DNA from 2 places in the Microbacterium sp. AG157 genome. Region 1 is predicted to be linked to the other one. Evidence: predicted binding sites of a transcription regulator. Region 1 holds the regulator's gene; the other holds the start of a gene.
The links. The regulator LexA, encoded in region 1, represses DNA repair genes until DNA is damaged. The targets are predictions, from matches to a motif close to TCGAACANNTGTTCGA.

Region 1 (5,403 bases):
CGCCGGAGTGCTCGTCGAGAACGCCTTGTTCGCGACCCTGGATGCCACGGTCCGTCGCTCCGAGACGAGTGACGGCCGCGTGTACACGTTGACCGACACGGTCGGCTTCGTGCGGAACCTTCCGCATCAGCTCGTCGAAGCGTTCCGCTCCACGCTCGAGGAGGTCGGCGACGCCGATGTCATCCTCCACGTCGTCGATGCCTCGCATCCCGACCCGGCCGCGCAGCTGATGACGGTACGCGATGTGATGGGCGACGTCGACGCGAACTTCGGTCAGGAGATCGTGGTCTTCAACAAGGCGGACCTGGTCGGCGAAGACGACCGTCTCGTGCTGCGAGGGCTCGCGCCGAACGCGAAGTTCGTCTCGTCCCGGACAGGGGAGGGCATCGAGGAGCTGCGCGCCGCCATCGAGGACGCCCTGCCGCGGCCGGCGGTCGAGGTGCAGGCGATCGTTCCCTACGACCGTGGCGACCTCGTCTCTGCCGTGCACGAGAGCGGATTGATCGTCGCCCAGGAGCACCGCGAGAGCGGGACGTTCCTGCACGCTCACGTGGGCGCGCGCCTCGCGGCGGAGCTCGCCGCGTTCGGAGCCTGATCCCCGGTCGGATCACGGGCCCCCGCGCTTCGGCGTGGGGGCCCGTCCCTTTTGCCTCCGTCGGCCGCGCGGGGCGCCTCCGCCCTGAGGGTTGTCTGCGCCTCCGGCGCCTCGAGAGGTCAGCTGAGCTCGAGTGCCCGGACGCCGGGGGTCTCGAAGCCGAACACCGCGCCGAGGAAGCCGAGCTCGCGCTCGAGTGAGTCGATCACCGTCTCGGACCGCCGGAAGCCGTGACCCTCGCCCTCGTACAGCACGTACGCGTGCGGCACGCCGTGCGCGGTGAGAGCATCGCGGATGGCCTCGGCCTGCGAGGGCGGGACGACTCGGTCTTCCGAGCCCTGCAGGATCAGCAGGGGTACGCGGAACAGATCCGGGCGCCCTAGAGGTGATCGCTCGACATACACCGCCTCGGCCTCGGGCAGGGGGCCGATGAGTCCGTCGAGGTAGCGAGCCTCGAAATCGTGGGTGTCCTCGGCGAGAGCGCGAGCATCTCCCACGCCGTAGCGCGAGATACCGGCCGAGAACACGTCGGTGCGGGTCACCGCGGCCAGCACCGTCCACCCGCCCGCCGATCCGCCGGCGACGGCGAGACGACCGGGGTCGGCGAGACCCGCCTCGGCGAGGGCGGATGCCGCGGCTGCGACGTCATCGACATCGACGACGCCCCACTGTCCCTTGAGTCGGTCGCGGTACCTGCGCCCGTAACCGGTGGAGCCGCCGTAGTTGACGTCGAGAACGCCGATCCCGCGACTGGTGAAGAACGCCGTCTTCGCCGAGGGGGCGGGGCCCACGTGCGAGGTGGGTCCACCGTGCACGAGGACGACGTAGGGCGGCCGCTCGTCTGCGGCGGGAGTGACGTCGGGGTTGGTCGGGGCGTAGGCGAAAGCGTGCACCGGGCCGTGGGGGCCGTCGGTCGATAGGGCGCGGGCTACCGGCATCCATTCGTCCCCCCAGGAGCCGGCACCGCCGGTGACGAGCTCGACCGAGCCGGAGTCGAGGTCGACCAGCCAGAGTCCCGAGCGTCCGCCCGCATCGGACCCCGAGACGAGCACGCGCGCCTCACGGACATCGTCGATCGCTGCTCCCGCGACGACGGGGACCCCGACCGGGCGCACGCCGCTGGGGGCGATCTCGACGATGTCGTCGGCTCCGTTGGTGCGGACCGCGACGACGCGCCCGTCGGCGGCGGCCCCGAACCACCGGGTGCCGAGGACCCACAGGCCGCCGCCGGTGTCGGCGTCAGCGGGGGCGAGGGCCTGGGCGTCGCCGTCGAGAGGGCGGCGGAAGAGGTTCCAGCGCCCGTCGGGATCGTCGGCGTAGAGCAGCTCGTCGTCCGCTATCCAGACGGGCTGCAGCGGCGCGCGCGACTCGCCGCCCGCCACATCGCGGACGGATCCCGTCTCGAGGTCGGCAACGCGCAGGACCGTGGCATCCCACGGCATGTCGGGGTGGTTCCAGGCGACCCAGGCCAGACGCCGACCGTCGGGGGAGAGGGCCGGCTGCGCGAGGAAGTCGCTACCCTCGGCGAGCACCTCGACCGTTCCGTCGAGCGGGATGCGCACGATCGCCCGGCGCGGAACTCGGGAAGAGCCGTGGGTCTCGCGGACGGCCAAGAGGACGCCGTGCTCCCAGCGGAGGCCGCCGTGGCGTACGGCGTCGTCGGCGGGAGTCAGCGCCCGCGCGGTCTCGCCCGGACGGAGCGCGTACACGCGCTGGTCGGTCTTCTCGACGTAGTACAGCTCACCGTCGTCGGACGCCGTCCACGCGCCGCCGCCGTACTCGTGGACCGCGGAGCGCGCATTGGCGGGTGCGGGGAGCACCGTATCGGTCGAGCCGTCGGCCCGGCGGCGTTTCACCGCGACGCGACCCGCTTCGTGGGGGACGGACTCGCCCCACCAGATCTCGTCGCCCACGAGCCGCGCTCCGTCGACCCGCGGTGACGCCTGCGCGACCGACCCGGCCGTGATCGGGGAGGGCCAGGAACCGTAGGGGAGCGTGTCAGCCATGACACCAGCCTAGGCAGGGGCTCCGACATTCGACCCGGCGATCGCCCCGCATCCGTGGGAACCCGAAGGCGGGTGAGGTGCCGAGCGGCCCGAGCGTGCAGAGGGCCGGATGCCGCCGCGCGTGCGGGCATCCGGCCCTCGATGGTCCGATCAGACGGTGCGCAGCACCGCGACCACGCGACCGAGGATGACCGCCTCATCGCCGAGGATCGGCTCGAACGCGCTGTTGCGGGGGAGGAGCCAGGTGTGGCCGTCGCGCCGGCGGAACGTCTTGACGGTCGCCTCGTCGTCGAGCATGGCGGCCACGATCTCGCCGTTCTCGGCGGTGGCCTGAGAGCGGATGACGACCCAGTCCCCGTCGCAGATGGCCGCGTCGATCATGGAGTCGCCCGAGACCTTGAGCATGAACAGGTCGCCCTTTCCGACGAGCTGGCGCGGGAGAGGGAAGATCTCCTCGACCTGCTGGTCGGCAGTGATGGGCACGCCGGCGGCGATGCGACCGACCAGGGGCACGAGGGCGGCGTCGCCCAGGGCGGGGGCGGTGTCGGCGGGGTTCTCGGCGGCGGCGCCGGGAAGATCGATGAGCACCTCCATCGCACGTGTCTTGCCGGGGTCGCGACGGAGATATCCGCTGAGCTCGAGCTGATTGAGCTGGTGGGTGACGCTCGAGAGCGACTTGAGGCCGACCGCGTCGCCGATCTCGCGCATGCTCGGCGGATACCCGTGCCGAGCGATCGAGCGCTGGATCACTTCGAGGATCGCCAGCTGCTTGTCGCTGAGGTTCTTCCGCCGCCGCGTCTGCGGCCGCTCGCGGCCGGCAGCGGTCGTCGCGTCGGTCATCTGTGCTCCCCTCGCGCCGCGGGAACCACGGCGGAAATTCGAATGTCGGAGGTTGGTGATGAGGTCTCCGTGTCGAAACCGTATCCGGTCGACGACCCGAATGACACGGAGCCCCACGCGTGTCGCGTTCGATTCGTATGCGATACACGACGTCTTGACACTCGAACAGGTTCGAAGATAGATTCGGAATACAGATTCGCACCACCGCCCTCCCGGCCGAGGGCGGGGTGCGAATCTCTCCCCACCAAGGAGCACATCATGAGCAGCATCGCCCTCACCGCCCCGTCCACCCGCCTGCGCATCACCGCGCGCGGCCGTCGTGTCGTGGCGTTCCTCGTCTCGCTTCCGATCGTCGCCGTGCTTGCCGTGGCGATCGTCGGCGGCGGGTCCGCCCTTGCGTCCGGCGACGCCGGCGCCCCTGCCGGGGCGTTCACCGAGATCACCGTCATGAGCGGCGAGACCCTGTGGTCCATCGCTGAAGACGTGGCCCCCTCGGCCGACCCGCGTGACGTGGTCGCCGAGATCACTCGCCTCAACGCTCTTCCCGGCGGCTCGGTGTCGGCGGGTCAGCGCATCGCGATCCCCGCCGAGTACGCCCCCGCGGCCTGAGCGCCCCGACCCGGCTCGCGCACTCCGCCCTCCCTCGACGCCTACGATGGGTGAGGTGACCGTACGCCTCGACGACCTTCCTCTTCGCGACGATCTGCGGGGCATGACCCCGTACGGAGCCCCGCAGGCCGCACTGCCCGTGGCGCTCAACGTCAACGAGAACACGCATCCCGTTCCGTCCGAGGTGGCTGACGACATCCTCGATGCCGTGGCTCGGGCGTTGCGGGACGTCAACCGCTACCCCGACCGTGAGTTCACCGGTCTGCGCGAGGCCTTCGCGGGATACCTCGGGCACGGTCTGAACCCCGACCAGATCTGGGCGGCCAACGGTTCGAACGAGGTGCTTCAGCACATTCTGCAGGCTTTTGGCGGCCCCGGTCGCACGGCGATGGGCTTCGCCCCCACCTATTCGATGTACCCGATCCTCACGCGTGCCACGGGCGCGCGCTGGATCGTCGGGGAACGCGAGCACGACTTCACCCTGTCGCCCGAGTCGGCCGCCGCCCAGGTGCGCGAGCAGCGCCCCGACATCGTCTTCCTCTGCGCGCCGAACAACCCGACGGGCACCCCCCTGCGCCTCGACGTCGTCGAGGCGGTGTACGACGCGACCGACGGCATCGTGATCGTCGACGAGGCCTATGAGGAGTTCGCGCCCCGTGACGAGCCCTCGGCGGTGTCGTTGCTTCCCGATCGCCCGCGTCTGGTGGTCTCGCGCACCATGAGCAAGGCCTTCGCCTTCGCGGGCGCCCGGGTGGGCTACTTGGCGGCCGACCCCGCGCTGGTCGACGCCCTCCGCCTGGTGCGGCTGCCGTACCACTTGAGCGCCCTCACGCAGGCGGCGGCGACCGCCGCGCTCGGCCACGCCGAGACGATGCTGTCGATGGTCGACGAGATCGTCGCGCAGCGCGACCGGATCTCGGCCACGGTGTCGGCCCTCGGCTACACCGCCCACGAGTCGTGGACCAACTTCGTCCTGTTCGGCGGCGTCGACGACCCGGCGGCCACCTGGAAGGCGCTGTACGACCGGGGCGTCCTCATCCGCGACGTCGGCATCGCCCACCACCTGCGCGTCACCGCGGGAACGGCCGACGAGACCACCGCATTCCTGGACGCGCTGGCCTCGGTAGGATCGCGGTCATGACCGGCCCCGCCTCGCCCCGTACCGCCTCGATCGCGCGCGAGACGAGTGAGTCCCGAGTCGAGCTCGAGCTCGACCTCGACGGACGCGGCGTCAGCGACATCTCGACGAGCGTGCCGTTCTTCGACCACATGCTCACCGCTTTCGCGAAGCACTCGCTGACCGACCTGCGCGTCCGCTCGACGGGCGACACCCACATCGATGCACACCACACG
Region 2 (5,403 bases), 820 kb from region 1:
CTGATAGGGATCGGTGTTCGTCCCGAGCATCACGGGTTCCCGCGCCCACGACCCCCGGCGCAACTCGGTGCGTAGCACGTCGGCCACGTTCACCTTCACCACGATCTGCGAGTCGAAGTCGGCCCCGTAATCCAGGTCGAGGTACTCGTGAGTTTTTCGAGCGAAGCAGTTGTGGCTGATGACGCCGTTCGCGACGAAGTCCTCGGTGTCCGTCGTAATGTCGATCATGTCGATGTCGTAGCCGATGTCCTCGACGTTCACGACTCTCAGGTCCGCGCTGGTCTTGACCGCTGTCCCGCAGACATCGAGTTTGCGCGTGATGGACGGTCGGGCGGTATCGAAGAATCGCTGTCTCGAGGTGAGCCCTCCGCGAAGGCGGATACTCGACACACCGTTCGGGCGAGCGGGTTCGCGAACAGCGTCGAAGCGGAATGCGGCGAAAGCCTCTTCGGTCAGCGAGAGAAGTTCCTCGTTCGCGTTGCTTATTCGCACGATCCCGCGCGAACACGAGCCCTCCGCGTCGAAGATGCCCCCGAGGAAGCCCGCCATCCACTCCCGGCTTCGCAAGCGCGGTATCGCGATGTAGTCCTCGAGACGCGCGACATCGTGCATTTTTGCCGTGTGAAGAGCCGTCATGGGTCGGCGATGCGCGGGCACGGAGAAGGGGCGGACCATCGTGACGATGCCGATCTGCTCGAGAAGCTCCTTTGCGAGATCGAGCGCCTCCCGATCGGCCAGGGCGAGGCGGAATCGGTGGATCTCGCGGGCTCGATTCCCGTCGTCGTAGGTCTTGTGAAAGATCATCGCGTCACCGCGCACCATGCCGGTCAGATACCCTTGGCGCCAGTCCGGACCCGACGCCTCCACGGAGGTGTGGGCACCCGTTCCGAAACCCTGCAGACGGTTCGACACGGTGAGATGAGGGCGCTGTCGGCCCGCGACGGGGGAATCGGTGACGTGCTTCCAGCCGCGCTCCGTCAGGAACCGGTGGTCTGCGCTGCCCTCGATCTCGGTACCATCCGCGAGGGTGACGCGATGGAGGCGTTTGCGAGTGGTCCACTTCGCGCGAACGGTTGTTCGCACGTAATGGCGGTATCGCGATCCCCGCTCGGTGCCGATGACCTCGTCTCCGACGCGGATATCCGACAGGGGGACCTGTCGGCCGTCCGCTTTCAAGATGAGGGTGTCCGGGGAGAGGCAGTACGAGCACGCGTGACTGCAGCCTCGGTAGGGATTCACGGTCCAGTCGAACGGCATGGCCGAGGCGCCAGGGACGCGATTCAGTGCGCTTTTGCAGAGCACCTCGTGGAACGTCATCCCGGCGAACTCCGGGGTCGTCACCGAGCGGACGAGGCCGTCCATTCGTTCCATGCCCGGGAGCGCGGCTGTGTCGTCGACGCCCAGCTGCTGCCCCTGCCATCTCATGAGAATAGTCGAACACATGTTCTAGGAAATGGCAACGCCGCGGCCACGAGAATCGTCAACGTGAACGAGTTTCGCCGAGCCCGCCGTCACCCGGGTCGACCGCTCAGAATGCGCGCGCGAGAATGGAGTCGATGACCAGCCACGATCCCGAGACTTCGCCACGCCGCGCCGCGCGCGCCGAGGCCGAGAGGCTCGCGACCGCGGCGCTCACCCTCCCCGCCGTGTTCGACGAGCGCGCCCCCGCCGAGCAGGCTCCGACCCGCGCCCGGCGTCGTGGCCGGATCGGCGCGTTCGATGCCGCCGCGCCCGGGCCGCGCGGCATCCGTCGATTCTCCCCGGTGCTGCTGCGGCGGCGTCTGGTCGTGGTGGTCGCGGCCGTGATCGTCGTCGCCGGGTGCGCGGTGGCGATCGGCGCCGCCGCCTCCGGCGGAGTGCCCGGCCCGGCGTCCGACGCCGTCGACCATCTCTCCGGCCCTCCGCCCGTCGCCGACGACGGGATACCCGTTCCGCAGCTCGCCGCCGTCGCCGCGACAGCGACTCCCTGCGACGACCCCGCCTTCACCGCCGCCCTGGCGTCGGGTGACGATGCGGCCACCATCGCGGCGGCCGGTGGCGGTCAGGCGTTCCGTGCCGCCGTGGCATCCGGGATCGCCCCCTGCGTCTCGCTCTCGGACCCGAACCGTGAGTGGCTCGTCGTCAACAAGCAGCGCCCCTACGACCCGGTGGACTACCAGCCGGGCGACCTCGTCATGCCCGCGAACGTACGTGCCCTCGAGGACTCCGCGGTCCGCGCCCCGGCCGCGGCCGCCCTCACCTCGCTCGTGAAGGCCGCCTCCGACGCCGGAGTCGGCGAGATCGGCTACCTCAGCGCCTACCGTTCGTACACGACGCAGAAGTCCACCTACGCGGGACGAGTCGCCGTGGGGGGCGTCGCCGAGGCTGATCGAGAGAGCGCGCGCCCGGGGTTCAGCGAGCACCAGTCCGGGATGGCCGTCGACATCGTCCCCTGCAACGGCTCCTGCCGCACGCTCGACGACGTCGCCGGGTCGCCGCAGGGCGCGTGGGTGCGCGAGCACGCCTGGGAGTACGGCTTCATCACCCGCTACGCTGAGGGACGCGAGAGTGTCAGCGGCTACGAGCCCGAGGCGTGGCATCTGCGCTACATCGGTCCCGAGCTCGCCCGCGCCTACCACGAGGGCGGCTTCACGACCCTCGAGGAGTTCTTCGGACTGCCTGCCGCGCCGACCTACTGACGCGTCGTCGGGTCGCGGCCCCCGCCCGCGGTGCCGGTCCGACGACCCGCTGACCGGGGTGACAGGGGTGGCGGACCCCGACTCTCAGAGACCGGATGCGAGCGCTCGTGCCCCGCGGGAAGGACGGCTCGGGATGCCGACGTCTTCGAATGTCGTCCAAACTGAACGTTGGTGATGAAAGCGCTCTGAGTTATGTTTGTGCAACGCGCGCCACCGCTGCCGCGCAGATCGCTCAATTCATCCCCCCGTTTGGAGCGCACGATGGGTCGAACCCTGCGTTCGGTCGCGGCCATTTCCCTGGCCGGACTGTTCACCGTTGCCGGAGCCACAGCCGTTCAGGCTGCCGACGTGGGCGAGGGGGTGACGCCTCCCACACCCATCGAATCCGCGACGGGCCGTTACATCGTGGTCCTCGACGAGGCCCCCGTCGCCACGTACGAGGGCGGCGAGCCGGGCCTCGACGCCACGAAGTCCGACGAGGCGCGGCTCGACGCCGACTCCCCGCAGGCGCGGAAGTACTCCGCCTTCCTCGAGGAGCGGCAGCAGAACGTCGCCGAGGAGGCGGGTGTTCGTCCCGATGCCACCTACACGATCGCCGTCAACGGCTTCAGTGCGAGCATGGACCCGAACCAGGCCGCCAAGCTCGCCGCGACCAAGGGTGTGCAGAAGGTCGTGCCCGACGAGATCCGCCACCCGGTCGCCGTCCCCTCGACCGAGTTCCTCGGCCTCGAGGGTGACGACGGCGTCTGGCAGAAGATCGGTGGCATCGGTTCGGCCGGCGAGGGCGTCGTCGTCGGTGTCGTCGACACCGGCATCGCGCCCGAGAACCCCGCCTTCGCGGGCGAGCAGCTCGGCACCACGGCCGGCTCGGAGCCCTATCTCGACGGCAACGACGTCGTCTTCCGCAAGGGCGACGGCACCGACTTCCGCTCCACCCGCGTGGCAGAGGGCAACGGGTGGTCGCTCTCGGACTACTCGACCAAGCTCGTCGGCGCCCGGTACTTCGACCAGGGTGCCGCCGCCACGGGCTTCACCTTCGAGGCGGACTACCGCTCGCCCCGCGACGGCGACGCGCACGGCTCCCACACCGCCAGCACGGCCGCGGGAAACAACGGAGTCGACGCGAGCGTCGAGGGCATCGACTTCGGCGCCATCTCGGGTGTCGCCCCGGCCGCCAAGGTTGCCGCGTACAAGGCCTGCTGGGCGGGTCCCGACCCCCTCGTCACCACGGACGACGTCTGCGCCCTGAGCGACCTGCTCGGCGCGATCAACGCCGCGGTGTCCGACGGCGTCGACGTCATCAACTACTCGATCGGCGGAGGCGCGGCCACCACCACGCTCTCCCTCGAGGACCAGGCGTTCTTCAACGCCGCTGCGGCCGGTGTCTTCGTGTCGGTCTCGGCCGGCAACTCCGGCCCCGGCGCGTCGACCGCCGACCACGCCTCGCCCTGGTACACGACGGTCGCGGCATCCACGATCCCCACCTACGAGGGAACCGTGGAACTGCCCGACGGCTTCCAGGCCGCGGGTGCCACGGTGTCGGTCCGCGAGGGCCAGGACGTGACGGCTCCCGTGGTCTACGCGGGCGATATCGCGGCATCCGGAGCCGATCCCGCGGGCGCCGCGTTGTGCCTCATCGGATCGCTCGACGCCGCGAAGGCGGCCGGCAAGATCGTCGTGTGCGACCGAGGGCAGAACGCGCGCATCGAGAAGTCGCAGGCGGTGAAGGACGCCGGCGGCGTGGGCATGATCCTCGTCAACGTCACTCCCGCCTCGGTCGACAACGACTTCCATTCGGTGCCCACCGTGCACATCGACGCCCGGTATCGCGACGCCCTGCTCGCCTACGTGCGCGGCACGGCCGATGCCACGGCGACCCTCGTCGGCGAGAACGTGACGGGTCAGACGACGCCGACGCCGCAGGTCGCCGGCTTCTCGAGCCGCGGCCCCATGCTCGCCGACGGCAGCGACATCCTGAAGCCCGACGTGTCGGCCCCCGGCGTGGCGATCCTCGCCGCCGCTGCCAACGCCCCCGGCGCCGCTCCGACCTTCGAGTTCCTCTCGGGCACCTCGATGTCGTCGCCGCACGTCGCCGGTCTCGGCGCGCTGTACCTGGGTGAGCGGCCGCTCGCGACGCCCGCCGAGGTCAAGTCCGCGATGATGACCACCGCGTACGACACCGTCGACGCCGAGGGAGCTCCCGCTCAGGACCCCTTCGCGCAGGGCGCCGGGCACGTGGACCCCACGAAGTACTTCGATCCGGGCCTGCTGTACCTCAACGGTCCCGCGGACTGGGCGGCCTTCCTCCAGGGCAAGGGCCTCGAGGACTTCGGCGTCGCCCCGATCGACGGCAGCGACCTCAATCTCGCGTCGATCTCGATCGGCTCGCTCGCGAAGCCGCAGACCGTCACCCGCACGGTCACCTCGACCCGGGCCGGAACGTTCTCGGCTTCGGTGAATGTGCCCGGAGTGGATGCCACGGTCGAGCCGTCGACGCTCGAGTTCGGTGCGGCCGGGGAGCAGAAGACGTTCACGGTGACCTTCTCGCGCACCGATGCCGCGGCCGAGCAGTGGACGAGCGGCTTCCTCACCTGGACCGGCGACGGCACGCAGGTGCGCTCGCCCATCGCCATCCGTCCCGCGACCGCCGAGGCTCCGGCAGAGGTCTCGGGAACGGGCCTGGCGGGCTCGACGAAGATCGAGATCCTCCCGGGTGTCGGCGGCG

Region 2: the regulator LexA is predicted to act here: its motif matches at 1,434-1,449, upstream of DEU35_RS04930 (intein-containing Rv2578c family radical SAM protein).

Annotation. Positions count from the first base shown of each region.
Region 1 covers NZ_QRDK01000001.1:211,001-216,403, reverse strand. The annotation lists gene hflX (GTPase HflX) at 1-595, shown strand, start outside; gene DEU35_RS01110 (prolyl oligopeptidase family serine peptidase) at 715-2,601, opposite strand; gene lexA (transcriptional repressor LexA) at 2,752-3,441, opposite strand; gene DEU35_RS01100 (LysM peptidoglycan-binding domain-containing protein) at 3,700-4,050, shown strand; gene DEU35_RS01095 (histidinol-phosphate transaminase) at 4,097-5,191, shown strand; gene hisB (imidazoleglycerol-phosphate dehydratase HisB) at 5,188-5,403, shown strand, end outside.
Region 2 covers NZ_QRDK01000001.1:1,026,353-1,031,755, reverse strand. The annotation lists gene DEU35_RS04930 (intein-containing Rv2578c family radical SAM protein) at 1-1,425, opposite strand, end outside; gene DEU35_RS04925 (D-alanyl-D-alanine carboxypeptidase family protein) at 1,557-2,678, shown strand; gene DEU35_RS04920 (S8 family serine peptidase) at 2,940-5,403, shown strand, end outside.